3 regions of the Halomonas sp. BC1 genome follow, and region 3 is predicted to be linked to each of the others. Evidence: predicted binding sites of a transcription regulator. Region 3 holds the regulator's gene; each other region holds the start of a gene.
What was found. Region 3 encodes FNR, which switches genes on or off when oxygen is low (the NO sensors DNR and NnrR bind a similar motif). Its sites were predicted from a motif close to TTGATNTANATCAA; they were not measured.
Positions count from the first base shown of each region.

Region 1: the regulator FNR is predicted to act here: its motif matches at 5,625-5,638, upstream of cyoA (ubiquinol oxidase subunit II).
Region 2: the regulator FNR is predicted to act here: its motif matches at 5,005-5,018, upstream of B7L72_RS09055 (ribonucleoside triphosphate reductase).

Region 1 covers NZ_LFGS01000019.1:441,035-451,343, reverse strand. Annotated here, with positions in the region: gene pta (phosphate acetyltransferase) at 1-377, shown strand, start outside; gene cyoE (heme o synthase) at 493-1,416, opposite strand; gene cyoD (cytochrome o ubiquinol oxidase subunit IV) at 1,374-1,715, opposite strand; gene cyoC (cytochrome o ubiquinol oxidase subunit III) at 1,717-2,328, opposite strand; gene cyoB (cytochrome o ubiquinol oxidase subunit I) at 2,328-4,352, opposite strand; gene cyoA (ubiquinol oxidase subunit II) at 4,355-5,416, opposite strand; partial or broken gene B7L72_RS16095 (DeoR/GlpR family DNA-binding transcription regulator) at 5,683-6,451, opposite strand; gene B7L72_RS16090 (outer membrane protein OmpK) at 6,728-7,573, shown strand; gene B7L72_RS16085 (NupC/NupG family nucleoside CNT transporter) at 7,608-8,891, shown strand; gene deoC (deoxyribose-phosphate aldolase) at 8,974-9,777, shown strand; gene deoA (thymidine phosphorylase) at 9,778-10,309, shown strand, end outside.
Region 2 covers NZ_LFGS01000011.1:50,552-60,860, forward strand. Annotated here, with positions in the region: gene ltrA (group II intron reverse transcriptase/maturase) at 91-1,290, shown strand; gene B7L72_RS09040 (Rrf2 family transcriptional regulator) at 1,583-2,029, opposite strand; gene B7L72_RS09045 (anaerobic ribonucleoside-triphosphate reductase activating protein) at 2,149-2,898, opposite strand; gene nrdD (anaerobic ribonucleoside-triphosphate reductase) at 2,969-3,133, opposite strand; gene B7L72_RS09055 (ribonucleoside triphosphate reductase) at 3,178-4,929, opposite strand; gene B7L72_RS09060 (U32 family peptidase) at 5,067-6,014, opposite strand; gene ubiU (ubiquinone anaerobic biosynthesis protein UbiU) at 6,024-7,019, opposite strand; gene hemN (oxygen-independent coproporphyrinogen III oxidase) at 7,261-8,646, shown strand; partial or broken gene B7L72_RS09075 (nitrate reductase subunit alpha) at 8,821-10,309, shown strand, end outside.
Region 3 covers NZ_LFGS01000004.1:474,381-484,689, reverse strand. Annotated here, with positions in the region: gene ttcA (tRNA 2-thiocytidine(32) synthetase TtcA) at 1-872, shown strand, start outside; gene fnr (fumarate/nitrate reduction transcriptional regulator Fnr) at 859-1,611, opposite strand; gene hemN (oxygen-independent coproporphyrinogen III oxidase) at 1,672-3,096, opposite strand; gene B7L72_RS03820 (sulfite exporter TauE/SafE family protein) at 3,207-3,905, opposite strand; gene ccoS (cbb3-type cytochrome oxidase assembly protein CcoS) at 3,902-4,120, opposite strand; gene B7L72_RS03810 (heavy metal translocating P-type ATPase) at 4,117-6,570, opposite strand; gene B7L72_RS03805 (FixH family protein) at 6,567-7,088, opposite strand; gene ccoG (cytochrome c oxidase accessory protein CcoG) at 7,095-8,531, opposite strand; gene ccoP (cytochrome-c oxidase, cbb3-type subunit III) at 8,755-9,684, opposite strand; gene B7L72_RS03790 (CcoQ/FixQ family Cbb3-type cytochrome c oxidase assembly chaperone) at 9,681-9,905, opposite strand; gene ccoO (cytochrome-c oxidase, cbb3-type subunit II) at 9,909-10,309, opposite strand, start outside.

The DNA of each region.
Region 1 (10,309 bases), on a different contig from region 3:
ACTCCACCGGCGACTCCGGCACCGGCGCCGACGTGGATAAAGTCCGCGAAGCGACCCGCATCGCCAAGGAGCGCGCGCCGCACCTGGCCATCGACGGCCCGCTGCAGTACGACGCCGCCGCCATCGAAAGCGTGGGCAAGCAGAAAGCTCCCGACTCCCCCGTGGCGGGTAAGGCCACCGTGTTCGTGTTCCCCGACCTCAATACCGGCAACACGACCTACAAGGCCGTTCAGCGTAGCGCCCGAGTGGTCAGCGTTGGCCCCATGCTGCAAGGTTTGAACAAGCCGGTGAACGACCTGTCCCGCGGCGCCCTGGTGGATGATATCGTCTACACCATCGCCCTCACCGCAATCCAGGCCAGCCAGCGGCAAGGCTAGGCACTCGCCGAGCCCTGTATACGTATCCGCTGAAAGCCACGCTAAAAAAACGCCCCGAACAGTTCACTGTTCGGGGCGTTTCAGGTTTTGCGTCAGGTTTAATCGTTGTTAGGCATTACACCCACATGGGCACCATGGCTTCCAGCACCATCACCAAACTCATCGCGGTGATCGTCAGAATGGAGACCCCAAACACTTTCCTGGCCCAGCGAACATCGTCATCTAACCGATAGCCGCGCAGTGCCAGGTAGAGCCAGTACCCGCCCATGACCAGCGCCACACACAGATACCCCATCCCCGCCTGACTGGCCAGGACCAGCGCCAGCGAGGCGGGAATAAACGCCACGATATAGCCCAGGATGTGATGCTTGGCCATTTTGATCCCGTGTACCACCGGCAGTACCGGGATTGATGCCCGCTGATAATCCGCATAGCGGAAAATCGCAATGGCATAGGAGTGCGGCATCTGCCACAGGCAGAAAATCACCAGTAGCATCAGCGCACCGCTATCGAACTGCCCCGTGACGGCACAGTAGCCCACCACCGGGGGCATGGCCCCGGAAAGGCTGCCCACCAGCGTGCCGTACTCGGAGTGGCGCTTCATGTAGAGGCTGTAGACCCCGACATACACGCCCCAGCCAATCACCGCCAGCGCCACCGTCAAGCCATTGGTGCCCAACGCCAGGCACACGACCCCCGCCACGCCCAGCAGCGCCGAAATACCCAGTGCCTGGGTAATCGAGATACGCCCCTTGGCGAGCGGGCGATGGCGCGTACGCGCCATCAGTGCATCGATATCCCGGTCGATGACGTTGTTGCAGGCACAGCCCGAGGCAATGACCAGCGCAATGCCCAGCATCACCGAGGCAAACGTGACGACATCGAAGGTGCCGTGGGCGGCCAGAAAATAGCCCCCCAGCGTGGCGATCAAGTTACCGCCAATGATGCCCGGCTTGGTGAGCGCCAGCAGGTCTCGCCAGCGGCTCGGTGCCACGTTCAGCCGATCATCATGTTGAGATGCAGATGCTGCATGATCCATAAAGAGCCCCCTACCACCAGGACGAGTATCGTCAGTGTGAAAACGAAGGACATTAGATTCCACCCCTCGTCGGCCTTGGTATTCATATGCATGAACATGACCAGCTGGACCAGAATCTGCAGCACGGCTGTTACAGCGATGACCACCACCGTCGCGGCGGTGCTTAGCGCACCGCTCATGACAACCGCAAACGGAATCACGGTTAGCACTAAAGATAGCAGAAGCCCGACAACATACGACTTAACGCTTCCATGGGAAGTCGTTGAATGCGCTGCTGAATGTGATGACGATTGGCTCATGTCAAAGCACCCCCATCAGGTAGACGAACGAGAACACACAGATCCACACGATATCCAGGAAGTGCCAGAACAGGCTGAGGCACAGGATACGCGGGCGCGTCATGGGCGTCAGGCCCTTGGTGGAAAGCTGCACCAGCATCACCAGAATCCATACCAGCCCCACAGTGACGTGCAGGCCATGGGTGCCCACCAGGGTAAAGAAAGACGACAGAAACGCGCTCTGGTCTGGCCCATACCCTTGATGAATCAGGTGATGAAACTCATACACTTCCATGCCGACGAAGGCAGCCCCCAGGGCAAAGGTGACCGCCAGCCACGCCTTGACCTGCCCCACCCGCTCGGCATTCATGGCCAACACGCCCATGCCAAAGGTAAAACTGCTGAACAGCAGCAGAAAGGTTTCGACCAGCACGAACGGCAGCTCGAAAATATCGGCAGCCGTAGGCCCCGCCGCCGTGCCCTTCATGAGCACGGCATAAGTGGCAAACAGTGACCCGAAGATCACCAGGTCGCTCATCAGGTAGACCCAGAAGCCAAAGACCTTGGTGCCTGCGGCATCGTGATGTTCGTGGGGCTCTACGATGGCCCCGTGATGTAAGGTATCCGTGGCCATTACGCTCGCGCCTCCACATAGTTGGTTTGTTCGCTATCGACAGCGCTGCTGGATGCCGAGGTTTTGCGGCGCTGATGTTCACGCTCGATACGCTCCACTTCGGCAGCGGGCACGTAGTAGTCGATGTCATCGTTGAACACACGGGCGAGGAAACTCACCACCACGCCCAACGCACCGACGCCCGCCAGCCACCAGATGTGCCACACCAGCGCAAAACCCAGCACCAGTGCGAAGAGGCTGATCACCGGGCCGACTACGGTATTACGGGGCATGTGGATATCGGTGTAGGGCGCGTCTTCGAGCTGTTCGTTACTGCGCTGTTTTTGCGACCAGAAGCTGTCGATGTCGCCCACTTCCGGCAAACGGGCAAAGTTGTAGAACGGCGCGGGGGAAGACGTGGACCACTCCAGCGTGCGGCCATCCCAGGGGTCGCCGGTCAGGTCGGCATTGAGCTTGCGGTCGCGCACGCTGACCCAGAACTGAATCACGGTGCAGGCAATGCCCATCATGATGATCACGGCACCCACCCAGGCCAGAATCATCCAGGGCTGCCATTCAGGGTTGGCGTAGGACTGCATGCGACGCACGGCACCGAAGAAGCTCAGCACGTAAAGCGGCATGAAGGCGACGTAGAAACCGATGAACCAGCACCAGAACGAACGCTTGCCCCACTTTTCGCTCAGCGTGAAGCCGAACGCTTTGGGGAACCAGTAGGTCAGGCCCGCCATCATGCCGAACACCACGCCGCCGATGATGACGTTGTGGAAGTGGGCAATCACGAACAGGCTGTTGTGCAGGACGAAGTTGGCTGCTGGCAGCGCCAGCATCACGCCGGTCATGCCGCCCAGGGTAAAGGTGATGATGAACCCCAGGGTCCATAGCACCGGCGAGGTCAGCTCCAGGCTGCCACGGAAGATGGTGAACAGCCAGTTGAACACTTTCACCCCGGTGGGGATGGCAATGATCATGGTCATGATGCCGAAGAAGGCGTTGACGTTGGCCCCGGCGCCCATGGTGAAGAAGTGGTGCAACCAGACGATGAACGACAGCAGCGTGATGGCCACGGTGGCCCACACCATGGTCTTGTAACCGAACAGGCGCTTACGGGCGAAGGTCGCGATGACTTCCGAGAACACGCCAAAGGCGGGCAGGATCAGAATGTACACTTCCGGGTGGCCCCAGGCCCAGATGAGGTTGACGTACATCATCATGTTGCCGCCAAAGTCATTGGTGAAGAAGTGCATGCCGAAGTAGCGATCCAGCGTCAGCAGGGCAATGGTCGCGGTCAGAATGGGGAACGAGGCAATGATCAGGATATTGGCGCACAGCGATGTCCAGGTGAAGATCGGCATGCGGAACAGGGTCATGCCTTTGGTGCGCATTTTCAGGATCGTGACGAAGAAGTTGATGCCGGTGAGCGTCGTGCCTATCCCGGATATCTGCAAGGCCCATATCCAGTAATCGACCCCCACCCCAGGGCTAAACTCTATCCCCGATAAAGGCGCATAAGCGAGCCAGCCGGTCTTGGCGAACTCCCCCACCACCAGTGAGATGTTCACCAGCACCGCAGAGACCGCAAACAGCCAGAAGCTCAAGTTGTTGAGAAACGGAAAAGCCACGTCGCGGGCGCCTATCTGAAGTGGCACCACCAGGTTCATCAGGCCGATGACCATGGGCATCGCAACGAAGAAGATCATGATCACGCCGTGGGCGGTAAAGATCTGATCGTAATGTTCAGGAGGGAGATAACCTGCGGCACCCCCGGCCGCCAAGGCCAGTTGGGTACGCATCATGATGGCATCGGCAAAGCCACGCAGCAGCATGACCAGGGCCACCACAAAATACATGATACCGAGCTTCTTGTGGTCGACGGAGGTGAACCACTCGTTCCACAGCCAGCCCCACTTGCGGTAATAGGTGAGCGCGCCAAGCAGCGCCGCACCGCCAATCGCCATGAACGCCGCCACGACCATGATGATCGGTTCGTGATACGGAATGGCGTCGAGCGTCAATTTTCCAAACATGTTCAACCCCCGGCTTCTACGCTGTCAGGATGGCCGCCCATGGCGTGCTCATCGCTAGCGTGCTGATTGGTAACGTGGCCATAGGCAGCGTGATGGGAGGCCACTTGGGCACTCTCGAGCTCACCGCTTTCGCCATGGCTGTCGTGGGCTTCAACTACGGCGTCGCTATGTGCCGCATGGTCACTGTGGCCACCATGGCCGCCGTGGCCTTCACCACCCCCGTGGAAGCTGGTCAGAATCGTTTCGTACAGGGCGGGTGCCACTGCCGAGTAGTGTTCGACCGGGTGGTATTCACTGGGGGTCGCCAGGGCGTTGTAGCCCTCGGGGTAGGTCAGGGTCTGGCCTGCTTCACGCACGTTGGCCACCCAGGCATCGAAGTCGGCTGGCGAGGTCACGTGGGCGTCGAAGGTCATGCCGGAGAAACCGGCTCCGCTGTAGTTGGTGGAACGGCCTGGGTAGACGCCCACTTCATCGGCGATCAGGTGCACGTCGTTGTCCATGCCCGCCATGGCGTAGATCTGGCTGCCCAGGTGGGGAATGAAGAACGCATTCATCACCGAACCAGAGCTGACCCTGAAGCGCACCGGCGTATCCACCGGGAAGGCCACTTCATTGACACTGGCAATGCCCTGCTCGGGGTAGATGAACAGCCATTTCCAGTCCAGCGCCACCGCCTGTATTTCCATGGGCGCTACGCTGCTTTCGATGGGCTTGTGGGGGTCCAGGGAGCGCGAGGTTTGCCAGGTAAGAAAGGCGAGAACGGCGATGATCACGCAAGGCACGCTCCACACCGCTGCCTCGATGGCATTGGAGTGGGCCCAGTCAGGCAGGTACTTGGCAACGCTGTTGCTGCGCCGGTAACGCCAGCCAAACAGCAGCGTCATGACGATCACCGGGATCACCACAATCAGCATCAGCCCAAAGGAGGTCAGAATCAGCGAGCGCTGCTCGACGCCAATCTGCCCCTTTGGGTCCAGCAATGCAGAACTGCAGCCCGCCAACAGCAGGCACAGCACAACGAGCACAAGAATGCCTCGTCTGCGCCAAAGGGTAGGTAATTGCATGGGTGTAGTCTCGTGAGAGAGTGGCTGATACAGCCTGCTGCTGGCTGGCTAACTAGCCAGCTAAGTAGCAAGCTAACTATTACCCCATACATTTCCCAAAACCGTCGAGGATTGACGTGCTCCGGGAAAGGTATGCGCTACCGGGAGGGCTAGGTAGCGAGTCTTAACCACACGTTGCGTGTATAAATTAAGACTAAAGTATTTTCCATTGATCTCCGTCAATCAGAAAGAGACGCTTTGCCGCACCCCAGGGGCGGCCAAATGTGTTAGGCAACGCTGATGCTGAGGGAGCTGGCGGGATGGTTTTCCAGCAGGCCAGGGGCGCGCTCGTCGTCAGTGATCACCACGTCGAAATCGGCCAGCGAGGCAAAATAGGCGGGCCGTACGACGCCGAACTTGCTGGCATCGACCACCAGCAACCGCTGCATGGCGGTAGCAATCGCCGCTTGTTTGGGAGCCACTTCGTGGAAGTGAAAACAGCTCACTCCGCGCTCCCAGTCTACTCCTGCCGCTGAAATCAGCGCCTTGTTGATGCCCAGCCGTTCGATGGCACCCCGCATGCCATCGCTGCCGAAAGACTGCGACGAGGCGTGAAACAGCCCCCCCCAGCAGCACCAGCCGCACGTTGGGCAGCGCGGCAACCGTGTTGGCCACGTTCAGCGCGTAGGTCACCACGGTCAGCTCGCGGAAGTGGCTCAGTTGGCCCAGCAAGGGAATCAGCGTAGAGCCACAGTCGATAAACAGCGTGTCGCCTTCATCGATGAAACTGGCGGCACGCTGGCACAGGCGATGTTTGACATGATAGTGGCTGGCCTGCTGCTCGGTAAGGTCGTAGACCGGCGTCACGCCGGGGTAGCTGGCCATCACCAGCCGCCCCCCCAGCAGGCTCAAGGGAGATGGCTGCGTGGCGAGGTCTCGGCGAATGGTCATCTCCGACACTCCGCACAGCTCGGCAGCATCGCGCAGGTGCAAGGTTCCCCCGCTTGCCAGGGCTTCTTGCAACATGGCCAGGCGCTGGGCACTCCGGTCATTCACAGGCATCTCCTTGTGATTCATCTTGTTATCGGGTTACAGCGCACAGGTACGCTTATGCTGAGACAGCGCCCCGCGAATTTCCACTCCCCCGCCACTCTGTTTGCCGCCATGAGGCGCATGAAACACTCGGGTAGTGTTGATGTGACAATACTTGCAAATCAACGTTAAAAAAATAACACTCGATGTTATAATTTTAACATTAACGCCAGCCTGCACGACCCACAACGTCGGTATGCCACCACTCGTGGCACCGTAATAACCCTTGTTGAGGCTTTCATGACCGCTTTATCCCCCTCTTACGTTTCTTCGCTCGTCACGCTTGGCGCTGGCGTTTTCCTGGCTGGTGCGCTGGCCGCAGCCCCGGCCGTTGCCAATGACGCAGCGAGTGACCCAATGACCCCGCACTGGTCGTTTGCCAACGTTTCCCTGAACTACCTGGACTGGTCCAACGGCACCGAAGCGCGCACGGCGAGCAATGCCGCCAAGAGCGACTTCACGTTCGTTGAAATCGAAGGCGGCGTCGGCTTTGGCTGGGGCGAGTTCTACGGCTTCTTCGATTTCGAGAACCCGACCAACGACCAGTTCGACGAAGCCAGTGGCGGCAAGGACAACTTCCGTACCGCAGGCAAAGTGACCTCGCACATTTACCTGGGTGACAGCCCGCTGTCGCTTTACGCCCACGTTTATGACTTCCGCGACTACGGCTTCAATGGCCGCGAGCAGGACCAGATTCTCGGCCTGGGCTACCGCACGACGTTCGCCAACGGCCTGTGGTTCAAGCCCTTCATCGGTGCTGCCAGGGTTCAAAGTGATGGCTACACGGGCATGAACGGCTACATGGCTGGCTGGGTCGCGGGCTATGACTTCACCGCGCTGGACCAGAACTTCAGTGTGACCAACTGGCACGAGCAGACCTTCGGTCGCGACAGCGACTACCTTTCCCAGAACTACGTCAACGGTACCGCAGGGAGCGTGGGGACCAACGGCGCATTGAGCCTTTGGTGGCACCCGTCTGACTTGATCACCACCGGCGTGCAGTATCGCTACTCAGAGAACAAGCTGGGTACACCCGACGCCTATCAGAACGCGATGATTTACTCAGTCAAGCTAAACTTGCTGTAATCGCTCCCACTTCTCACGCTCCGAAGGTACTCCCATGACCCTCATCATGAGCCTGGTTGGCATGGTCACTCTGGTGGCCATTGCGCTTGTTTTCTCCTATGACCGCAAGGCGATTCGCCTGCGTACCGTGCTGGGTGCCTTCGCGATCCAGGCGGGTATCGGTGCGTTCGTGCTCTACGTACCGTTTGGCCAGGCCGTTCTGCAGGCCATTTCGGCAGGCGTCAGCCAGGTGCTGGTCTACGCCAATGACGGTATCGGCTTTTTGTTTGGCGGGCTGGCTGACGTGGACAATGTCGGCTTCGTCTTCGCCATCAAAGTCCTGCCGGTCATCATCTTTTTCTCCTCGCTGATTGCCGTGCTCTACTATGTCGGCATCATGCAGTGGGTCATCCGGATTCTGGGTGGCGCATTGCAGAAGGCACTGGGCACCTCGCGCACCGAGTCGCTTTCGGCCACGGCCAACATCTTCGTGGGCCAGACCGAGGCACCGCTGGTGGTGCGTCCGTTCATTGCCCGCATGACCCCTTCGCAGCTGTTTGCGGTGATGTGTGGTGGCTTGGCTTCCGTGGCGGGTTCGGTGCTGGCGGGCTATGCCGCGCTGGGCATTCCCATGGAGTATCTGGTGGCGGCCTCGTTCATGGCGGCGCCTGGCGGCCTGCTGTTCGCCAAGCTGATCATGCCGGAAACCCAGAACGTGGAAGATAGCGACAGCGTTTCCAAGGTCGATGAAGAGCTGAAAGAGCAGGACGACAAGCCCGCCAACGTGCTGGATGCAGCGGCTTCTGGCGCGACTTCCGGCCTGATGCTGGCAGCCAACGTGGGTGCCATGCTGCTGGCCTTCATCGCCCTGATCGCGCTGGTCAACGGTATTCTGGGCGGCGTGGGCGGCTGGTTCGGTTTCGAGGCATTGAGCCTGGAGCTGATTCTGGGTTGGCTGTTTGCCCCGCTGGCCTTCCTGCTGGGCGTGCCCTGGGAAGAAGCCACCCTGGCGGGCTCGTTCATCGGCCAGAAGCTGGTGGTCAACGAGTTCGTGGCCTTTATCAACCTGGCTCCCTACATTGAAGGGGAACAGGTGGTGGCTGCCACGGGTCAATTGATGACGCCCCACACCATGGCCATCCTGTCATTTGCCTTGTGTGGTTTTGCCAACCTGTCGTCGATTGCCATTCTGCTCGGTGGCCTGGGCAGCATTGCCCCGACCCGCCGCAAGGAGATTGCTCGGTTTGGTGTGAAAGCCGTGCTGGCAGGCACGCTCTCCAACCTGATGTCTGCCTCGATTGCCGGTTTCTTCCTGGCGTTGAGCAGCCTCACCGCCTGACGCAGCGAGTACGCGATAACGCAACGGGCGCTGCTTTAGTACGCAGTGCCCGTTTTGTCTTTTACCGATTAATGAGAACTTCATGACTGCCACCGCTTCCCCCCAGCTTATCCAGGCCGCCCGTCACGCCCTGACGTTAATGGACCTCACCAGCCTGAACGACAGCGACACCGACAGCGTGATCGAAGCGCTGTGCCAGCAGGTCAAGACCCCCTACGGCCACCCGGCAGCGGTGTGCGTTTACCCCTCGTTCATCGTCACGGCAGCCCGTGCGCTGAGCGCCCACAAGCTGGATGACCAGGTCAAGATCGCCACGGTCACCAACTTCCCCCATGGAGGCGATGACATCATGAGCGCGGCCCGTGAAACCCGCGAAGCCGTGGCATCGGGCGCTCATGAAGTCGACGTGGTGTTCCCCTACCGCGCCTTGATGGCAGGCGATGAAGAGACTGGCCGCGAGCTGGTGGAAATGTGCAAGGCCGCCTGTGGTGGCCAGGCATTGCTGAAAGTCATCATCGAATCCGGCGAACTCAAGAACCCTGCGCTGATCCAACGTGCCAGTGAGCTGGCCATCGAAGGTGGCGCGGATTTCATCAAGACCTCGACCGGAAAAGTGCCGGTCAATGCCACGCTGGAAGCCGCCGAGATCATGCTCAAGGCCATCAAGGCCAGCGGCAAAGACGTTGGTTTCAAAGCCGCCGGCGGCGTACGCAGCGCAGAAGAAGCCGCTGAGTACCTGGCGTTGGCAGCCGACATCATGGGACCGCAGTGGGTCACCCCGGCACACTTCCGGTTTGGCGCCTCCAGCCTGCTGGGCAACTTGTTGAACACACTCGACGGTGGCGCTGACGCGGCGCTGCTCTCCATCACCAACGGAGGCTACTAAATGTCGTCCAACGCTTCTCACCACGCGCTGCTCCCTCAAGAACTGATTCGCCTGAAGCGCGACGGCCAGCTGCTGCCCGCTGAAGAGATCAAGGCGTTCGTGCAGGGCATCGCCGATGACCGTATCAGCGATGCGCAGATCGGCGCCTTCACCATGTCGGTCTTTTTGAATGGCATGAGCCGCGAAGAAGTCGTGGCATTGACCACCGCCACGCGCGATTCTGGCCACGTGATGCAGTGGGATTCGCTCAACCTGCCCGGCCCCATCGTGGACAAGCACTCCACCGGCGGCGTGGGCGATCTGGTGTCGCTGGTGCTGGGCCCGTGGGTCGCGGCCTGCGGCGCCTTCGTACCGATGATCTCCGGCCGGGGCCTGGGCCACACCGGCGGTACCCTGGACAAGCTGGAGTCGATCCCCGGCTATGACCCCTACCCCGCCCCCGAGCGCTTCAGTGAGGTGGTGAAATCCACCGGCGTGGCGATCATCGGCCAAACCGGCAACCTCGCCCCGGCCGACAAGCGCATCTACGGCG
Region 2 (10,309 bases), on a different contig from region 3:
TCCTGCTCCAGCGATGAAACTGGCCTCCCGCGACAAGTGTCGGAGGACGCAGGGCAAGGTCTGCTTGAGCGGGCCTTCGCAAGAGAGAACATGCTACGTGCATGGAAGCGCGTGCGTGCCAACAAGGGAGCAGCAGGCATCGATGGTCTGGACATTGCTCAGACCGCCGAGCACCTAAGGTGGGCCTGGCCCGATATTCGACAGCAGCTTCTTGCAAGTCGATATTATCCTCAGCCTGTCCGCCGAGTGGCTATTCCGAAGCCAGATGGAAGCGAACGAGAACTGGGGATACCCACCGTGACTGACCGTCTTATCCAACAGGCACTGCTGCAAGTTCTACAACCGCTGATCGATCCTACTTTTAGCGAGCACAGCTACGGCTTCCGTCCGGGCCGCCGTGCCCATGATGCCGTACAAGCTGCTCAGCGCTTCGCCCAACAGGGTTACCACACCGTTGTTGATGTTGACTTGTCACGATTCTTTGACCGAGTCAATCATGACATCCTGATAGACCGCCTGAGGAAACGCATCCAGGATAATCGTGTTATCCATCTGGTTCGTGCGTATTTGAATGCGGGAATAATGGAAGGAGGGGTGGTCATTCATCGGCATGAGGGGACGCCGCAGGGTGGCCCATTATCGCCGCTACTGGCCAATATCCTGCTGGATGAGGTGGATCGCACACTGGAACATCGCGGCCACCACTTTGCTCGCTATGCCGACGACTGCAACGTTTACGTGCGTAGCCAGAAAGCAGGGGAGCGAGTCATGGCTTTGCTACGACGCTGTTACAGTAAGCTGCGCTTGACGATCAATGAGTCCAAGAGTGCGGTCACCAGCGTGTTTGGCCGCAAGTTCCTGGGCTACGCCCTGTGGGAAGCCAAGGGTGGAGATGTCCGACGTGGTATATCAGCCAAAGCGTTGGGGACATTTAAACAGCGGATTAGGCAACTGACACGCCGAAATGGCGGGCGCAGTATCGCACAGGTCGTCGCCTATCTACGACGCTACCTTTTAGGCTGGCAAGGCTACTTTAAGCTGTCGCAAACACCTCGTATCTGGCGGTCGCTGGACGGGTGGATACGAAGACGTTTAAGAGCTTTGCACCTAAAGCAATGGCGTCGGGGTAAGACGATTTATCGTGAGCTGCTGCGTCTTGGCGCGACGCCGAGGGTAGCACAATCGGTGGCGGCGTTGAGTCGTCGTTGGTGGCACAACAGTCTGTCGGGAGTCCATCATGTATTAACGGTGGCCTACTTTGATCGGTTGGGCGTGCCCCGTCTCTCATAACCTCAACTTCTCGAACCGCCCGGTGCGGACCCGCATGCCGGGTGGTGTGGCAGGGGATCGGTCAGCCATGCTGACCGCCCCTATGCCGATAAACGTATTAGAGGAAGTCGACGTTGAAGTGGCCTCTTGAGAAGCGGAGGGCATGGAGGATGGGGAGATAGCCATAGAGTACCTCATTCGGCAAAGTGGGAATCATTAATAGCGTGTTAAAATGCATTTTTAATGCATTTATTGTAGAGCAACTATTCAGAATTTCCTTAGCTGAAATTAATAGGGTTGTTTCTAGTGATCGTTAGACATTGACGGTGGGGATACGCATTAGTCCTGCCAACTGTGGGTAACGATTGGACAACACATCTGCCAATGTATAGCGGTCAAGCACCTCCAGAAACGCTGATAGGGCTTCGTTTAGAATGGGCTGGAGCCGACACGAAGGGGTGATGATGCAGTTGTTATCGCTATGAAAGCACTCGACTAGCTCCATGCCATGTTCCATTTCGCGCACGAGTTTACCCAGCACGATAGTAGCGGGGTCGCGCGTTAGCAATAGGCCACCATTCTTGCCCCGAATAGCGGTAACGTAGTTCTTCTGGCTAAGCTCCTGAACGACTTTCATCAGGTGATTGCGAGAAATATCAAAGGTCTCTGCGATCTCGTTGATAGTAGAGCGCTCTTCGCCTTTCACGGCGAGGAAGATCAGCACGCGTATTGAATAATCGGTGAATCGAGTGAGATGCATGGAGTGCGCTTTGCTCCGAGAGTAATCCAACTGTAAAAGAAACATGTTGTATGAACGTTCAGTAAGTTGCAATCAGAACATGGGGGTACCAATACTGGCCTAGGTCAAGAAGGAAAGCGTTAGTGCCTTAGCTCGAGCTGGTCAAAGTGCGGTTTCAAACGGCTTATCAGCGCATTCATCTGAGCTGTAGATGGAGTATTGGCAACTGGCAGAGAATAGGTAGGGTCGAAGCATTGCTCGCTGCGGGCCACCTGCAGCGCATAGTGGCGTACCCCACAGTCGGCAAGACTCAGTGCCAGGCGTTCCACATCGGCAAGCTGAAAATCTTTCCAGTGAATGGTGGTACGGCACTCGAAATTGAGTCCGCTGTCGAGCAAAGCCTCCAAGCTACGGGCATGCAACTGCCAGATGCCGGGACGGCCGCAGATGCGGTCAAACGTTTTTCCGCGTCCTTTTACATCCAGCCCCACCCAGTCGAGGTGCGGTAATAGCTGGGTGAGGCGGTCAGGATAAGGGCCGACGGTATGTAGTCCCACCTTAAAGCCCAATGCTTTCACTTCCTTTACTGCATCGGACAAATCGGCATTCAGGGTGGGCTCACCACCGCTGAAAACCACCGCTTCCAGCAGGCCTTGCCGGGTGCTCAGGAATTCCAGTATCGCTTGCCACTCCTGGGATTCACCTCGGCGCGGCGGGATCATGTTGGGATTGTGGCAGTAGCCGCAGCGTAGCGGGCAGCCTTGGAGAAAGACAACGCACGCCAGATGATCGGGATAATCCAGGGTGGTCATGGGCACAAGGCCGGCAATCGGCAGCCGAACCGAAGATAATTTAGTTGTGATGTCGTCAAGTGTCGTCTGCATAGCCATAGTGAGATCCCCCTGCTGGGGCGCCTGTCGCCAGACCCCCCAGCCGTCGTTAGAGAAAAGTGAAGGCTAGCTACCGAGAGGCGGCGGCTTCAGTAAAATGGCGGCGCTCCTGGTGTTCGGCACGTTTGCCGATATTGAACTGACTTACCGGGCGGTGGTAACCCATGACGCGGGTCCAGACTTCGCAGCGCTGGCGCTGCTCAGTGGGCAAGCTAGCATATTGGGAGGTTTGCATTAGCGTGTTCCTTAAACGAGGTGATAAAAAGTGAGGCAAATGCCTCAAGCCGTGGCGGCGTCGATTGCGCTCGCCGTTTTTGCCCACAGTGCTTCGTCGCACTTGGGGCAGAACTCATGTTCACCCGCCAGGTAGCCATGCACCGGGCAGATCGAAAAGGTGGGTGTGACTGTGAGGTAGGGTAAGCGAAAGTGAGAGAGCGCCGTTTTTACCAGCTTGCGACAGGCGGAGGCCGAGGTAATCCGTTCGCGCATATAGAGATGCAATACCGTGCCACCGGTGTAGCGAGTCTGTAAGGGGTCTTGATGGCTCAATGCCTCAAAGGGATCATCGGTATGACCCACCGGCAATTGGCTGGAATTGGTGTAGTAGGGCGCCTCGGGTGTACCGGCTTGAATTATGTCAGGAAAGCGAGTCAGATCCTCCCGGGCAAAGCGGTGAGTGGTGCCCTCTGCAGGGGTAGCTTCAAGGTTATACATATGGCCGGTCTGTTCTTGAAATTCGCGCATCCGCTCCCGGACGTGGTCAAGAAGATCCAGCGCCAGCTGCAGCCCTTGGGCGTCGGCTATATCGCAGCGATCCCCAGTAAAGTTGCGCACCATTTCGTTAAGCCCATTCACACCCAGAGTGGAGAAATGATTGCGTAAGGTGCCCAGGTAGCGCTGGGTAAAGGGGTAGAGCCCTTGATCCATTAGTTGCTGAATGCGCTCGCGCTTGAGCTCGAGGCTATCGCGCCCGAGCGACAGTAGGCGATCCAGCTCACTGAACAGCCCGGCTCGGTCGCCGGCAAAGCGGTAACCGAGCCGGGCGCAGTTGATCGTCACTACTCCCAACGATCCGGTTTGCTCCGCGCTGCCGAACAGGCCGTTGCCGCGTTTGAGCAGTTCACTTAAATCAAGCTGCAGGCGGCAGCACATGGAACGCACCATGTGGGGTTCCAGATCCGAATTTAGAAAGTTTTGAAAGTAGGGCAGGCCGTACTTGGCGGTCAGTGCGAAGAGCCGCTCGGCGTTGTCGCTTTCCCAGTCGAAATCATGTGTGATGTTATAAGTGGGTATCGGGAAGGTGAACACACGCCCGTGGCGGTCACCGGCCTCCATCACTTCCAAATAGGCCCGGTTGATCAAGTCCATTTCAACCTGCAGTTCGCCGTAACTGAACGGCTGCTCCTCTCCACCGATAACCGGTACCTGTTGGCGCAAGTCGTCGGGGCAGACCCAGTCGAAGGTTAGGTTGGTGAAGGGCGTCTGGCTACCCCAGCGCGAAGGCACATTGAGGTTGTAAATGAATTCCTGAAGCGCCTGCTTGACCTGTGCATAGGTGAGGCCGTCCTTGCGTACGTAGGGGGCCAGGTAGGTATCGAAAGAGCTGAAGGCTTGTGCCCCGGCCCACTCGTTCTGCAAGGTGCCAAGAAAATTAACCATTTGCCCGAGGGCACTTGAAAGGTGGCGGGGCGGGTTGCTTTCGGCTCGTCCCGGCACCCCATTGAATCCTTCTAGCAGCAAAGTACGCAGCGACCAGCCGGCGCAATAGCCGCACAGCATATCCAGATCGTGAATATGCAAATCACCTTCCCTATGAGCTTCCCCCACGGCGTGGGGATAAATCTCATCGAGCCAGTAGTTGGCTATCAACTTGCCCGAGACGTTGAGGATTAAACCGCCCAATGAATAGCCCTGGTTGGCATTGGCGTGAACACGCCAGTCGGCGCGTTGGAGGTACTCATTGACCGTCGAGGCGACGTCAATATGATGCTTTGCTACCTGAACGCTTGTGGAGCTTTTCACCCAATTCACCTATATATGCTAACTTTAATAAAAATAAGTACTACATGTGGTGTTGAAGGGTAAGCGTTCAGGATTTTGCAATAAATGATCCAGATCAAAAATGGTGGGGAAAAATAGTAAGACGTGGTGGCGCCTAGGCTATGGCTTTAGCCAGTCATCGTGCGGGTGTTATCCATGCCAGGTCGGCCATACCAGTAACCGTCGCAGATTTCAGCATCCACCAGCGTCAAAGGATCGGGCGTAGCTAACCTGCCGTGGCGGGCCTGGTCGAAAGCCGTGACCACCTCGGCCATGCCTTCCGCCCGTGGGCTGAGACGCGCCACTGATACCCCCATATCCGCCATGACCGTCAGTTCATGGCGCAGATCCTGGCAGGCGCTGGAAAGGGTTTGAATACCGTTCAGGGTAAAAACATCCCGGGACTCTTGTGAACGTAGCACTAAGCCTTCGGGGTATTTTTGGCAGACGAACTTGCAGCGGTCTTTGGGTGTTTGGTGGCGCCGGGCGGTAAAACAGCGTGACGACCAGGCCAAGGGGAGATGCCCGTAGGCGAATACTTCACATGGGTGGGGAATGCCTGCCTGGTGGCAGTCGTGAATAAGCTTGGCTAAGTCTTGCTGTGACATTTCCACCGGCGCTTGCCAGCGCTTCATTCCAGCACGTGCCATGACGCCCAGCGTCGCCGGGTTGTAGAGGTTGAGCGCAGCACCGGCGATAAAGGGCAGTCCGGCACTGGAGAGTCGTTGCAGGGCGCTTTGGTCATTGGCCTCGACAATAAAATCACCGTTGTCACACAGCTTGCGCAAGTCACGCAAGTCGGCCTCAGACTCGATCAGTGTCTGGCTGGCGAGTACCACCTGCTTGCCCGCCTGGGCGAGCTCGCGCCCAATGCCTAGCCAGTCGTCCAGTTTCATGTCGCGGCGCCGCGAGCAGACGGTTTCGCCCAGGGTAATAATCTCTACCGGCCAGTCGGCCGCCTCGCGGTAGAAGTCGGCGTAGCGTTGCCGAGTCCAGTAAAAAAGTACCGGCCCGAGTGAGAGTTGAAGAGGGCTGGTTGATAAGGTCAGTGATGGGGGAGGTGTAGTGTTCGGCATAGTAGGCTCCTATTTCCAGCGGCGCTCGTAGGCGCCTAGGGTAGTGATGGCACCTTCGGAAAGCTCGGCAAGGCCGGCCATCCAGGCGGGGTCTGGATCAAAGCGCTCAGGCGGGGCCTCTAAGCGGTTGAGCGCCTGACGCCAGATCCCGGCCACTTTAGAGACATAGGCGGGACTGCGCTGACGACCTTCAATTTTGACGGCGCTAATACCCAGGTCGCGTAGCTCCGGCAATAGCTCCAGGGTATTGAGGCTGGTGGGTTCCTCAATGGCGTGATAGGTCTCGCCCGCCACCTCGAAGCGACCCTTGCATAGGGTGGGGTAGCCCGCGCGCTCGCCTTCGGCGTAGCGGTCGATAAGAACATTGTTAAGGCGCGACTCTAAGCCCTCAGGCGTTTCTTCCCAGCGGACATGGGCCGCTGGCGAGCAGACGCCCCGGGTATTGGGCGATTCGCCGGTCAGGTAGGAGGAGAGATAGCAGCGTCCTTCGGCCATGATGCACAGGCTGCCGAAAGCGAACACCTCCAGTTCTACCGGTGTTTGCTTGGCCAGGTCGCGTACCTGAGTGATTGACAGTACCCGTGGCAGTACGGCGCGCTTGATGCCGAAATGCTGGTGGTAAAAGCGAAGCGCTTCATGGCTGGTCGCCGAACCCTGCACTGAAAGGTGCCGCGAGATTTCAGGGTGATGGCGAGTAGCGTAGTCGAGCAGTCCCATATCGGCGAGAATCAGTGCATCCACGCCCAGTTCGGCGGCCTGGTCTACGGCCCGAGTCCAGTGTTGCCAGCCATCGGGCTGGGGATAGGTATTAATAGCGCAAAAAACGCGTTTGCCATGTCGGTGGGCGTAATCGATCCCCTCGCGGGCACGTTTGTCGGTAAAGTTTAGTCCGGCGAATTGCCGTGCGTTGGTGATGTTCTGGAAACCGAAATAGACAGCGTCGGCACCTTCATCTACGGCGCGCTTGAGGGCGGGCAGGTTGCCAGCGGGACATACAAGCTCCATAGCGAGACTCCTTGCGGGAAAAGTCCGAGCATTTTAGTCACCTATTTTTTGTCGGCTTTTGACACAGGTCATATCGGGGTGGCTTTCAAAAGAGGATAACGCTGCAGAGTAGGCAAGCTGGATGCAGGCAGTTTTTAAAACGTATATTGTATGAATATTAACCAATGCTTGCTGCACCCACTTCCAGAGATCTTTTTCAGAGACCTCTTTTAGAGCCCCTTTTCAGAGACCTTTTTCTATCATGCAAGATGAACTGCTCTTCAATCGCCCCCTGGTAGAGAAATATGACCGCCCAGGTCCGCGATACACCTCTTATCCCACCGCGCCCCAATTTCATGCTGCGTTTGCCGAGGATGATTACCGTAGCGCCGCCGAGCGCAGTAATCGGGTCGCAGTACCCAAGCCGCTTTCGGTCTATGTGCATATCCCGTTCTGCAAAAGCCTGTGCTACTACTGCGCCTGCAACAAAATCATTACTCATAATACCGAGCGAGCCGCCGAATACCTCCAGTGGTTAAAACAGGAGATACGTGTTCAGGGAGCGCTGTTCGATACCACCCGGCAAATGACCCAATTACATTTGGGCGGCGGCACCCCAACCTACTTAAGCAACGCCCAGCTAAGCGAACTGATGGCGGCGCTAGACGAAGCTTTTCACTTCGCTGCACCCGAAGAGCGCGAATTCTCGCTGGAGGTAGACCCCCGCACCGTGACCCCCGAACAGGTGTACGAGCTCTACACGCTGGGCTTCAATCGGTTGAGCTTCGGCGTTCAGGACTTCGATCACGACGTGCAGCAAGCGGTCAATCGCGTCCAGAGCGAAGAGCAGGTGGTATCCCTGGTCAAGGCTGCCCGCGAGGCGGGGTTTGAATCGGTCAGCGTTGACCTGATCTACGGTTTGCCGCTGCAGACGGTGGCGAGTTTCGATACGACGCTAACCAAGATTATTGACCTGCAACCGGACCGCATTGCCGCTTATAGCTACGCTCATCTGCCCGAACTGTTTAAAGCTCAGCGGCTAATTCGCCCTGAAGACATGCCGCCACCCGAGCGCAAACTGGAGCTGCTGGAGCTTACGATTAACCGCCTGACGGCCGCAGGGTATGTCTACATCGGCATGGATCACTTCGCCCTTCCGAATGACGAGCTGAGCTTGGCCCGTGAAAATGGCACTCTGCAGCGCAATTTTCAGGGCTACTCTACCCACGCCGACTGCGACATGATTGGGCTGGGCATTACCTCGATTGGTAAGGTGGGCGATACCTATAGCCAAAACGTCAAGGAAACTGCCCAGTATCAGCATCGCTTGGATGAAGGGCGTTTACCGGTCTTCCGTGGCTATCGCCTTAGCGATGACGACCGCCTGCGCCGCGATGTCATTAATACTCTGATGTGTCACGGCCGCCTTGAATTTGCCGCTATCGAGGCCCGGCACAACATCGATTTTCGCAGCTACTTCGCGAGTGCCTTGGCGAGCCTCGAAGAGATGGCGGACGACGGACTAATTGCTTTGCGCGACCATGAAATCGAGGTGCTGCCGTCGGGGCGATTGATGATCCGCAACCTGGCCATGGCGTTCGACGCCTACCTGAAACCAACGGAAAACCGTTATTCGCGCACGGTGTAATTTCAACAGCGCCAACCGTCTATTCCTTTACGTTGGCCGCTCTATCACCTTGGGGGTAGATAGGGTGTATATGGAGGTAATCACGCAGTAATTCTGATGTCGATCGCGCAGACTTCTCCTCATGGAACCCGCCTGACGGGTAACGCAAATTTCCGAGGAGCCTGGAGATCGACCATGAGTCACTTCATAGATCGGCTGAATTTCTTCCGCAAGTCCCGTGAGCCCTTCGCCAACGAACACGGTGAACTGCGCAGCGAATCCCGCCAATGGGAAGATAGCTATCGTGCCCGCTGGCAGCACGACAAAGTGGTCCGCAGCACCCACGGTGTTAACTGCACCGGTTCGTGTAGCTGGAAAATTTACGTTAAAAACGGTCTGGTGACCTGGGAGACCCAGCAGACCGACTACCCCCGTACCCGCCCCGACCTACCCAACCATGAACCGCGTGGCTGCCCACGCGGTGCCAGCTACTCCTGGTATATGTACAGCGCCAACCGTCTCAAGTACCCGTTGGTTCGCAAGCCGCTGCTGGCCCTATGGCGCGAAGCGCTCAAGGCGCATCCAGACCCGGTCGATGCTTGGGCGTCGATTGTCGAAGACCCGGCTAAGACCAAGCAGTACAAGCGTGCTCGCGGTATGGGTGGTTTTGTACGTGGTGACTGGGATGAGCTTAACGAACTGGTAGCGGCCTCGAACGTTTTTACCGCTAAACAGTATGGCCCCGACCGGATCATCGGCTTCTCGCCGATTCCCGCTATGTCGATGGTCAGCTACGCGGCCGGTAGCCGCTACCTGTCATTGATCGGCGGCGTCTGCATGAGCTTCTACGACTGGTACTGCGACTTGCCGCCCGCATCGCCGATGACCTGGGGCGAGCAGACCGACGTACCCGAATCCGCTGACTGGTACAACGCCGGCTACATCATTGCCTGGGGCTCCAACGTACCTCAGACCCGGACCCCGGATGCCCACTTCTTCACCGAAGTGCGCTACAAAGGCACCAAAACCGTCGCCATCACCCCGGACTACGCTGAGGTCTCTAAGCTCACCGATGAGTGGCTCTCCGCTAAACAGGGCACCGATGCTGCCCTGGCCATGGCCATGGGGCACGTGATCCTCAAGGAATTCCACCTCGATAACCCCAGCACCTACTTCACCGACTACGTGCGTCGCTATACCGACATGCCGTTCCTGGTGGAATTAGAAGCGCGAGAAGACGGTAGCTTCGTACCGGGCCGACAATTGCGGGCCAGTGATTTTGATGCAGCTTTAGGCCAGGAAAACAATCCCGAGTGGAAAACCGTTGCCTGGGACGAAACCCGCGATCAACTGGTCGTGCCGCGCGGCTCGATCGGTTTCCGCTGGGGCGAGACCGGTGACGAAGTAGGCAAATGGAACCTGGAATCGCTGGATGCTGCTGGCACCGAGATCAAGCCGCTCCTTAGCCTAGCCGAGCACCACGATAGCGTCGCGCGCGTGGCGTTCCCTTACTTTGGCGGTATTGAGCACGAGCACTTTGAGCACGTCAAAGGGGCGGGTGTTGGCGCGGCTGATGACCTGCTGTTCCACAACTTGCCCGCCAAGCGCCTGAAGAGGGCGGATGGCAGCGACATGCTGGCGGTTACCGTTTTTGATCTGATGTGTGCCAACTACGGCATCGACC
Region 3 (10,309 bases):
GTGCCACCAATGCGGCGCCTGAACAGCAGCCTGAACTTCAGGATGCCAAACAGAAGCGCGAATTCAACAAGTTGCAGAAGCGTCTTCGTCGTGAAGTGGGCAACGCCATCATCGATTACAACATGATCGATGAGGGTGATCGGGTCATGGTATGCCTGTCGGGTGGCAAGGACAGCTACACCATGCTGGAAATCCTGCGCAATCTGCAGCGCAATGCGCCGGTCAACTTTTCCCTGGTGGCAGTCAATCTCGACCAGAAACAGCCGGGCTTTCCCGAGCACGTGTTGCCCCGTTACCTTGATAAGCTGGGTGTGGAGTACCACATTCTGGAGCGGGATACCTATTCGGTGGTGAAGGAGAAAACCCCGGAAGGCAAGACCACCTGCGCGCTCTGCTCGCGGCTGCGTCGCGGGTCACTTTACGGGTTTGCCGAGGAGATCGGCGCCAACAAGATTGCCCTGGGTCACCACCGGGAAGACATCCTCGAGACGCTGTTTCTCAACATGTTCTTTGGCGGGACCTTGAAGGCCATGCCGCCCAAGCTGCTGTCCGACGACGGCAAGAACATCGTGATCCGCCCCCTGGCCTACTGCAAGGAAGCGGACATTGCCGAATTCTCACGGCTGATGGAGTTTCCGATCATTCCCTGCAACCTGTGCGGGTCGCAGCCCAACATGCAGCGTCAGATCGTCAAGGACATGCTGGCCGAATGGGACAAGAAGCACCCGGGTCGCTTGGAAAGCATGTTCAAGGCCGTCACCAATGTGGCGCCTTCCCAATTGGCCGACCGGGCGCTGTTCGACTTCGTCGGGCTGGAAGCCAAACAGGCGGCGCTGATGGAAGGGCGTATTCAGGCGTTCAACGTGAGCTGATCGCCTGCTCCTCTTCTTCGGCCAGGGTGATGAGCCGCTGCAGGTCGAGAATATTGACCTCTCGGCCCGAGACGGCCACCACGTTCTGCTGCTGAAAGCGGCTCAGGATACGGCTGACGGTCTCGACGGCCAAGCCCAGGTAGTTCCCCATATCGGCGCGGGACATGGAGAGCCGGAAGCTGTAGGGCGAGTAGCCGCGCCGCCGGAAGCGGTCGGAGAGGGTAATCAGGAAGCTGGCCAGCCGCTGGTCGGCGGTCTTGCGCGATAGCAGGCGCATCATGCGCCGATCGTCACGCAGCTCCTTGCTCATGCTGCGGTAAAGCTGGCCGCGCAGCTCCGGCAGCTCTTCCGATAGGGTGTCCAGGCGGTCGAAAGGAATCTCGCACACCGTGGTGGTTTCCAGGGCGATCACGCTGCCGGGATACTGCTCTTCATCGATACCATCCAACCCCACCAGCTCGCTGGGCAGATAGAAGTTGGTCAACTGATCGTTGCCGTTGCCTTCGCTGGTCACCTGTTTCAGGCTGCCGGAACGTACCGCATAGACGCTGGTGAACGCATCGCCCTGGCGAAACAGCGGTTCGCCCTTCTTGAGCGGTGCGCGGCGGCGGATGATGGCGTCGAACTGGCTCATATCCTCCAGCTCCAGAGCGAGCGGTAGGCACAGCGAGCTGAGGCTGCAGGTCTGGCAGCGCGCCTCTTGCAGCAGTGAACGTCGTTGGCTGGCAGGATATGGCATGTTGTTCTCCCTTTTCATTAGCCATCATAGGGTCAGGGGGTGGATATCTCAAGGTGCCGTTTATACGATCTTCGAGTAGCGTTGCGATGACTGGCTTGGCAGGCGCGCATCGAACGCCATGGCCAGGTGGCGAATCAGCAGCCGCCCGGTCGGTGTTGCCCGCAGGCGGTTCCCTTCGCGCTGCAGCAGGCCATCCCGCTCGGCGGGCTGCAGGCGCTCCAGCGCGCTGGCGAAGTAGGCGGGCGCGTCGATGTGCCAACGTTGGCCAACGCTGGCCAGGTCAATTTCCATATCGCACATCAGGCGCTCGATGACGTCTCTCCGCATTAGGTCGTCCTTATTTAAACGTACTCCTTTGACGGTTGCCAGCCGACCTTCATCCAATGCCGCTTCATACGCGGCCAGCTGGGTGGGGTTCTGGGCATACAGATCATCGATACGGGAAATGGCCGAAACGCCCAAGCCAATCAGGTCGCACTGGGCGTGGCTGGAGTAGCCCTGGAAGTTACGCTGCAGAGTGCCTTGGCGCTGGGCCTGGGCGAGGCTGTCGTCCGGGCGGGCAAAGTGGTCCATGCCGATATGCACATAGCCTGCCTGAGTGAGCATCTCGATGGTGGTGCGCAGGATCGCCAGCTTCTCGTCGGCGCTGGGCAGGTCTGTCTCGCTGATGCGCCGCTGGGGGGCAAAGCGGCTGGGCATGTGGGCGTAATTGAACACCGACAAGCGGGCCGGGTTGAGGTCGATGACCTGGCCAAGCGTGTCGGCAAAGCTCTGCTCGGTCTGAAACGGTAGCCCGTAAATCAGATCCAGATTGAGGGAGCGAAAGCCCAGCCGATGTGCTTCGTCCATCAGGGTTTCGGTCATGACCTTGGGCTGCACGCGGTTGATGGCCGCCTGTACCCTAGGGTTCAGGTCCTGGACGCCCAGACTGAGGCGATTGAAACCCAGCGACTGCAGGTGGCGCAGGGTAAAGACATCTGCTTCACGGGGGTCGATCTCGATGGCGTAATCGCGGTCAGGAGCGTTGGAGAGCCCAAACCTCGCGTCCAACCTGTCTACCAGGTCGCTCATTTGCGCCAGGGTCAGGAACGTTGGGGTGCCACCGCCCCAGTGCAGTTGCTGCACGGGCCGCCGAGTATCCAGATGGCGCGAGGTCAACACCATTTCACGATCGAGGCGCGATAGGTAGGGTTCGGCCAGCTGGGTATTCTTGGTGGCGATCTTGTTGCAGGCGCAGTAGAAGCAGATCTTGCGGCAAAAGGGCACGTGCACGTACAGGGAGAGCGGTCGCTGGCTGGCATTGCTGCGCGCCAGGGCTTCAGTGACGTCGTCGGCACCGATGTCTGCGTCAAAGGAGAGTGCCGTAGGGTAGGACGTATAGCGTGGGCCGCTGGTGTCGTAACGGCGCAGCAGGGCCTCGTCCCAGGCAGGGGTCTCGGCCGCTGCGAGGTGAGGAGGTACGGTGGCAGCAGAGGCAAGGGGCATGAAGAGACGCTCCGTGGTAACAGGGCAAAGTAGCCAGGTGGTGGGCCACCGGCCGACATATGCCTGCATGCTAAGGCATCGAAGCGGGCAAAGCGTTGAGCTATATCAAGCTATGGGTGGAGGGCCGTCGGCAGCAGCGACCACAGTTGCCACAGGGCAAAGCCGATGATGGTCAAGGCGGCCACGGTACGCGTGGCGGGGTGGCGAATGAGCTGGCCCATCTGGCGAGCCGCCAGGCCGGTGGCCAGCAGGGCTGGCAGGGTGCCCAGTCCGAAGGCACCCATCAGCAACGCGCCCTGCTGCGGGTCGGCCGTGGCCAGACTCCAGGCCAGCATGGAGTACACCAGCCCACAGGGTAGCCAGCCCCAGATTGCACCCAGGGCAAAAGCCTGGGGCAGGTGCACGACAGGCATCAACCGTCGGCCCAGGGGTTCGAGATAGCGCCACAGGTAGCGTCCGGCGGCCTCGACCCGGAGCAGACCTTTCCACCAGTTGGCGATGTACAGCGCCATCAGAATCAGCATGACCGCCGCCACCACCTGCAGGCTCACTCCGGCGGCCGGGGAGAGCGAGACCAGTGTGCCCAGCGCAGCCACTAGCGCTCCGGCCACCATGTAGCTGAGAATACGCCCCAGGTTGTAGCTCATCAGCAGCCCGCCCAGGCGAGCAGGGTGGCGCATGCTGGGCGGCACGGCGAAGGTGAGGGCGCTCATGATGCCACCGCACATGCCGATGCAGTGCGCCCCGCCCATGAGGCCAAATACCCAGGCCGCCAGCAGCGGCGGCAGGTCCAGCCCGGTCGGGTTCATGGCGGGGGCTCTTGGTCGCGAGGCGGCCTGGCCCTGTTTTTTCGCTCGGCGCGCTGTTCAGGCGTCAGGTCGTTTTCGTCGTCATCGAACAGGATGCGGTGGGCAGGGCCTTCCAGGTCTTCGAACTGGTCGTGCTTCACCGCCCAGAAGAAGGCCCAGACCGCGAGGCCGAGCAGGATCAGCGATAGCGGAATCAACAGGTACAGAATGCTCATGCAGTCACCGGTTTGGTGGGGGCGATGCTGGGGGTTGGAGCACTGCGCCAACGCGATAGACGCAAGGCGTTGCCCACCACCACCAGCGAGCTCAGCGACATGCCGATGGCGGCCAGCCAGGGCGGAATGAGCCCCATGGCGGCCAGCGGCAAGGCCGAGAAGTTGTAGCACACCGACCAGATCATGTTTTGCCGCATGATGCGGCGGGTGGCCTGGGCAATATCCACGGCATCGTGGATACGCATCAGGCGTGGGCTCATCAGTACCGCATCGGCGCGGGTACGCGCCAGGTCGGTGGCACTGTTCATGGCAATCGCGACATCGGCCCCCGCCAGCACGGGCACATCGTTGATGCCATCGCCAATCATTACCACCCGTTCGCCCTGGGCCTGCAGCTCGCGCAGCCGGTTCAGCTTGTCCTCGGGGGACTGGCCCGCGTGCCAGGTCTCGATATTGAGCTGATCGGCCAGGCTTTCCACGGCTTCCCGGGTATCCCCGGAGAGCAGCTCCACCGCCAGACCGCGTGCTTGCAGGGCCGCCACGGTTTGCGCGGCGTCTTCCCGAATGCCGTCATGCAGCTTGAACCAGGCGCGCGGCTGGTGATCTTCGCTCAGCAGCAGCCACTGCCCGCTGCCCGGCACCGCGATGCTTTGCTGGCTGGCGAAGTCGGGCTTGCCCAACCGCCAGACGGCTCCATCGAGGGTGCCCTCCAGGCCGCTACCGGTATGGCTCTTGACATGGCGTGCCTGAAGCGTGGCATCGCGGAAGGGGCGGAAGGCGCGGGCGATAGGATGCTCGGAGTGGGCCTCCAGCGCGGCGGCAATGGCGCGTAGATGCTCGCTATCGTGATGCCCCAGCGGTTGGGTCTGGGTGAGCTGCATTTCACCGCGGGTCAGCGTGCCGGTCTTGTCGAAGATGACGCGGGTAACGTTGGACAGCGACTCGATGGCATCGGCGCGGGTAATCAGCACGCCCCGCTGGCGCAGCTGGCCGTGGCCGGCGGTCAGCGCCGTGGGCGTGGCCAGAGCCAGTGCACAGGGGCAGGTGACCACCAGTACCGATATCATGATCCAGAGCACTCTCGACGGGTCGATGATCCACCAGGTGATGGTGACACAGGCCGTCACCAGCAGTAGCCGAAGGACGAACAGGTGGGCCATGCGGGCGGCCATTTGCGCCAGGCGGGGGCGGCTGGCAAAGGCGCGATCGGTCAGGTCGACGATGCCTGCTACCCGAGCCGTATTGCCAGGGTGGGTGACGCGCATGGTCAGCGGGTTTTCCATGTTCTGGCTGCCGCCCACCACGCTATCGCCGATGCGCCGGGTCACCGGCAAGTACTCGCCGGTCAGCATGGATTCGTCGAGGCTGGATTCGCCCTCTTCGATCACGCCATCGGCAGGGACGCCGTGGCCTGGCTTGATCAATACGCGGTCGCCAATCGCCAGTTCGCTGGCAGGCAGAATACGCTCACTGCCATCCGCCTCCAGACGAATGGCCGAGACCGGCAGTACGCCGCTCAGCGCATTGCCGCTGTGGCCGCTACGGCGCCGCGCGCGGCCCTCCACGTAGCGGCCAAACAGCAGAAAGAAGGTGAACATGGCCACGGAGTCGAAATACACCTCGCCGACATCGAACAGTACCGCGTAGCTGCTGGCCAGGTAAGCGCCGCCAATGGCCAGCGAGACCGGCACGTCCATGCCCAGCACGCCGCTTTTCAGGTCGCGCAGGGCATTGCGGAAAAAGGGCTGTGCCGAAAACAGCACCACTGGCGTTGCCAGCGCAAACGAAAGCCAGTGGAACAGGGCATAGAAGTCGGCGCTCAGCTCCCCCGGGTCCGACACATAGATCGGTATCGAGAACATCATCACCTGCATCATGCCCACGGCGGCTACGATCAGACGGCGTACGTTCATGCGCTCTTCGTGCTGCAGGCGCGCCTGGGCCTGGTCGGGCTCGTAGGGTTGGGCGCTGTAGCCAATGCTGGCCAGCTCGGCAAACAGCTGGGAGAGCTTGATACGTGTCGGGTCCCAGCACACGCGCAGGCGGTGGTGAGACAGGTTGACCGCGCTGGAGCTGACGCCCTCCAGGGCGTTCAGACGGTGTTCGATGAGCCAGGCGCAGGCGGCGCAGGTAATCCCCTCTACGGCCAGGGTTGCCCGCAGGTGGCCTTCATCCCCTTCCGGGTGGGTGAACTGGGCCTGCAGCGCGGGGTCGTCGAACACCGACCAGGTGTCTGATTTGCTGGCCTGACGCTCGTCGGGGCGCTCCGGTAGCTCGGTGCGGTAGCGGTAGTAGCTCTCCAGGCCGCCTTCCACAATGGCGTGGGCGACCGCTTCGCAGCCGGGGCAGCAAAGCGGCTGGGGCGCTTCGTCAATGATGATCTTCCATGGTGCCCCATCAGGCACCGCGCTGCCGCAGTGGTAACAGCTGGCTAGAGATGCATTACTCATTCGCTCTGCGTGCGGCCTCCGGGTAGAAGGGCGACACTCTCTTCATTGGGGAAGCGCGCCTCACCGATCAGCCGCCAGTCGGCTTCGGTTTGCTGGGGCTGCAGCTGAATGTACCAGCGGTAGCGCAGGTTGTCGGGGCCCTGGGTGATGTAGCGGCCTTCGCGCACGTGCTGCAGCACGAACTCCTGATCACGGTCATCCTGGGTCGGGAAGATCAGCGTCAGGTAGAGGGTCTCCGGGCGGTCGTCGCCGGTCAGGTCCAGCACGATATCGCTGGTGAGCGGATCGATGCGCAGCTCGGCGGAAAGCCCCAGCTCGTTGGCACGCTCCTGCTTGGCCAAAATCATGTTGATGGCCTTGCCGTGTTCGTAGTAATCCTCCTGGACCACCATGCCGTCGGCAGTCTTGACCGACAGTACGGCAAAGGTAGTGCTGACCACGATGGACGAGGAGAGCAGTGCCAGCAGGAACCATGGCCAGAACTGCTTGTACCAGGGCTGAATCGGGGTGTCGGACATGGGGGCTTATCTCCTAACGTCGCCCAGGAAACGTGTCTCACGCTCCGAGCGAATGGTGTTGTCTTGCTGAGACTGCAAGATAAAGGTAATCGATTGGCTGGGCTCTCGCAGCTCAGCGGGGTCGGCCAGGACGGTCACGATCTGGGTGCGTGTCTCACCGGCAGGCACTTCGATCGATGTGCGGTCCAGGGAGAGCGTCTCGAGCCCGGTCACGCTCAGCTGATAGGTGTGGGCCCTATTGTCCAGATTGCGAATCGTCAGGTTGTAGACGTTGCTGACCTGACCTTCTCGCGTGATCTGGTAAAGCTGGGTGCGCTCCCGCTCGGCCTCGAAGCCCAGCGGCATGCGGTCGTTCACCGCCCAGGCAAACGTGGCGATCATGACCAGCAGCGCGGCCAGATAGCCCAGCAGGCGGGGGCGCAACACATGACTCTTCTTGCCTTCCAGCGCATTTTCCGTGGTATAGCGAACCAGCCCGCGCGGGTAGCCCATGCGATCCATGACGCTGTCGCAGGCATCGATACAGGCGGCGCAGGTGATGCATTCGTACTGAAGGCCGTCGCGAATATCGATCCCCGTGGGGCACACCTGCACGCACAGCTCGCAGTCGATACAGTCACCGTATCCTGCCGCCTGAGCCTGGGAATGGGTGAGGGTTTTCTTGCGGCTGCCGCGCGGTTCTCCCCGGGTGGCGTCGTAAGAAACGATCAGCGTATCACGGTCGAACATGACCGACTGAAAGCGGGCGTAGGGGCACATGTAGATACACACCTGCTCACGCAACCAGCCCGCATTCAGGTAAGTGAACACCAGGAAGAAGCCGACCCAGAAGTAGGACCAGCCGTGGGCCTCCAGTGTGGGCAGTTCGACCACCAGTGAACGAATGGGCGTGAAATAGCCCACGAAGGTCACGCCGGTGGCCAGAGCGATCAGCAGCCAGGCGCTGTGCTTGGCGGTCTTGCGCCACGCCTTGCTGGCGTCCATGGCCTGTTGGTCCAGCTTGATGCGCTGATGGCGGCTGCCTTCGATACGGTGTTCCAGCCAGATGTACAGGAAGGTCCAGACGCTCTGTGGGCAGGTATAGCCGCACCAGACACGACCGGCAAACACCGTGATGAAAAACAGCCCAAAGGCACAGATGATCAATAGCCACGAGAGCAGCACGAACTCTTGCGGGTAGAAAGTCGCCGCAAAGATATGAAACTCACGCCCGGGCAGGTCGAACCATATGGCCGGTCGCTCTCCCCAGTTCAACCAGGGAAGTAGAAAAAAGGCCATCATCAGCGCCCAGTTGGCGCTGCGCCGAACCTTTTGAAACAGACCTTTGATTTCACGCACGTAGATATGCCGCCGCTTGGCGTACAGCTCTTGGGTCTCGTTCTGGCCAGGCGTGTGGTGCCCAACGGTTGGCGGCGTAATATCGTGGCTAGGTATTTTTTCCATGGCGGTGATCGCAGCTCAGTGAGGCAGACGTGGGCGGCAGCCGAGTGGTGGTTGCGGGCGTTGTAGCGTTATGCCGTGTCGCTAAATCTGTTTCGATAAATCTGTGTCGATAAACAATAGTGTAACGGATCGCCGAACGGCTGAGCGGTTGCTGGATGTAGAAAGGGTGCGGTATGAGACCGCACCCTTCGTGCACGCTGGCGTCAAACGCCTGATAACGGGATCAGTCGCGGAAGCGCAGGCTGTACACGTACGCGGCCACCAGGTGGACGCGCTCTTCACCAATGTACGCCGCTTGAGCAGGCATGTGGCCGTTACGACCATTGCGCAGCGTTTGGCGAATGGAGTCGGCAACGCTCTGACCCGGTGCCTGATACAGCCAGATATCGTTGGTCAGGTTGGGCGCGCCGAGTGCCGTGTTGCCGGTGCCGCTAGGTGCGTGACAGGCAGCACAGGCGGCCAGATACGTGCTTTCACCGCTGGCGGCGCGCTCTTCGTCGTGCTCCAGGTTGGAGAGCGACAGCACGTACTGGGTCAGGTTCTCGATGTTGTTTTCACCAAGCTGCTGCCAGGAGGGCATCAGGCCGTTACGACCATTGTTCAGGGTCGCGAGAATGTTCTCGGGCTCGCCGCCATACAGCCAGTCGTCGTTGGTCAGGTTCGGGAAGCCGTAGCCGCCCTGGGCGTTGGAGCCGTGACACACCGCGCAGTTGTTCAGGTAAATGCGCTCGGCTACCTGCATGGCCTCGGCATCCTGTGCCAGCTCGGGGATCGGCACTTCCTGGTACTGAGCAAAGATCGGTGTGAAGCGCTCGTTGGCCTGCGCCACTTCCTCTTCCCACTGACCTTCCTGGGTCCAGCCCAGCACGCCCGCATAGTTGCCCAGGCCTGGATAGAGCACCAGATAGCCCAGCGCAAAGACCACGGTCAGGATGAAGAGCTTGAACCACCACTGGGGCAGGGGATTGTCGTACTCTTCGATGCCGTCAGCCGCGTGGCCAGTGGTCTCTACATTGCCATCAGCATCCGGGGTCTTGTCGGTGCGGCGGTTGGTCATGAGGATCCAAACGCTCAGCGCAATCGTGCCCAGAGTGATGACGATGATCCAGGCGCTCCAGAAGCTGGATAGGGAGTCACCCCATAAGTTATTCATCTATTCTTATCTCCCCTGTCGTGGCGGGAATCCGCTTCGCCCTCTGGCGAAGCATGCTTGTCACGGGTCGGTTGCTTATCGTTTTCATCGTCGGCAAAGGGCAGGTTGGCCGCTTCATCGAAGTCGGGTTTACGCCGCTTGGAGTAGGCCCAGAAGAAGATGCCTACGAAAGCGACAATGAGAATGAACGTGATAAGTCCGCGGAAAGTTCCCGTATCCATAACTTAACGAGTGCCCTCGAGCACGGTTCCTAGCTGTTGTAGATAGGCCACCAGTGCAGTGATTTCCTGCTGGCCGCGTACTTCGGCGGTAGCGTTGGCGATATCTTCATCGGTGTAGGGAACGCCCAGCTGACGCAGCACGCGCATCTTGCGCGGCGTTGCTTCGCCATCCAGGGTGCGCTCGAACAGCCAGGGGTAAGCCGGCATGATGGACTCGGGCACGACATCGCGTGGGTTGTACATATGGGCGCGGTGCCAGTCATCGCTGTAGCGGCCGCCTACGCGCGCCAGGTCTGGCCCCGTACGCTTGGACCCCCACAAGAAGTTGTGCTCGTACACCTGCTCACCGGCCACGTTGTAGTGACCGTAGCGCTCGGTTTCGGCGCGGAACGGGCGAATCATCT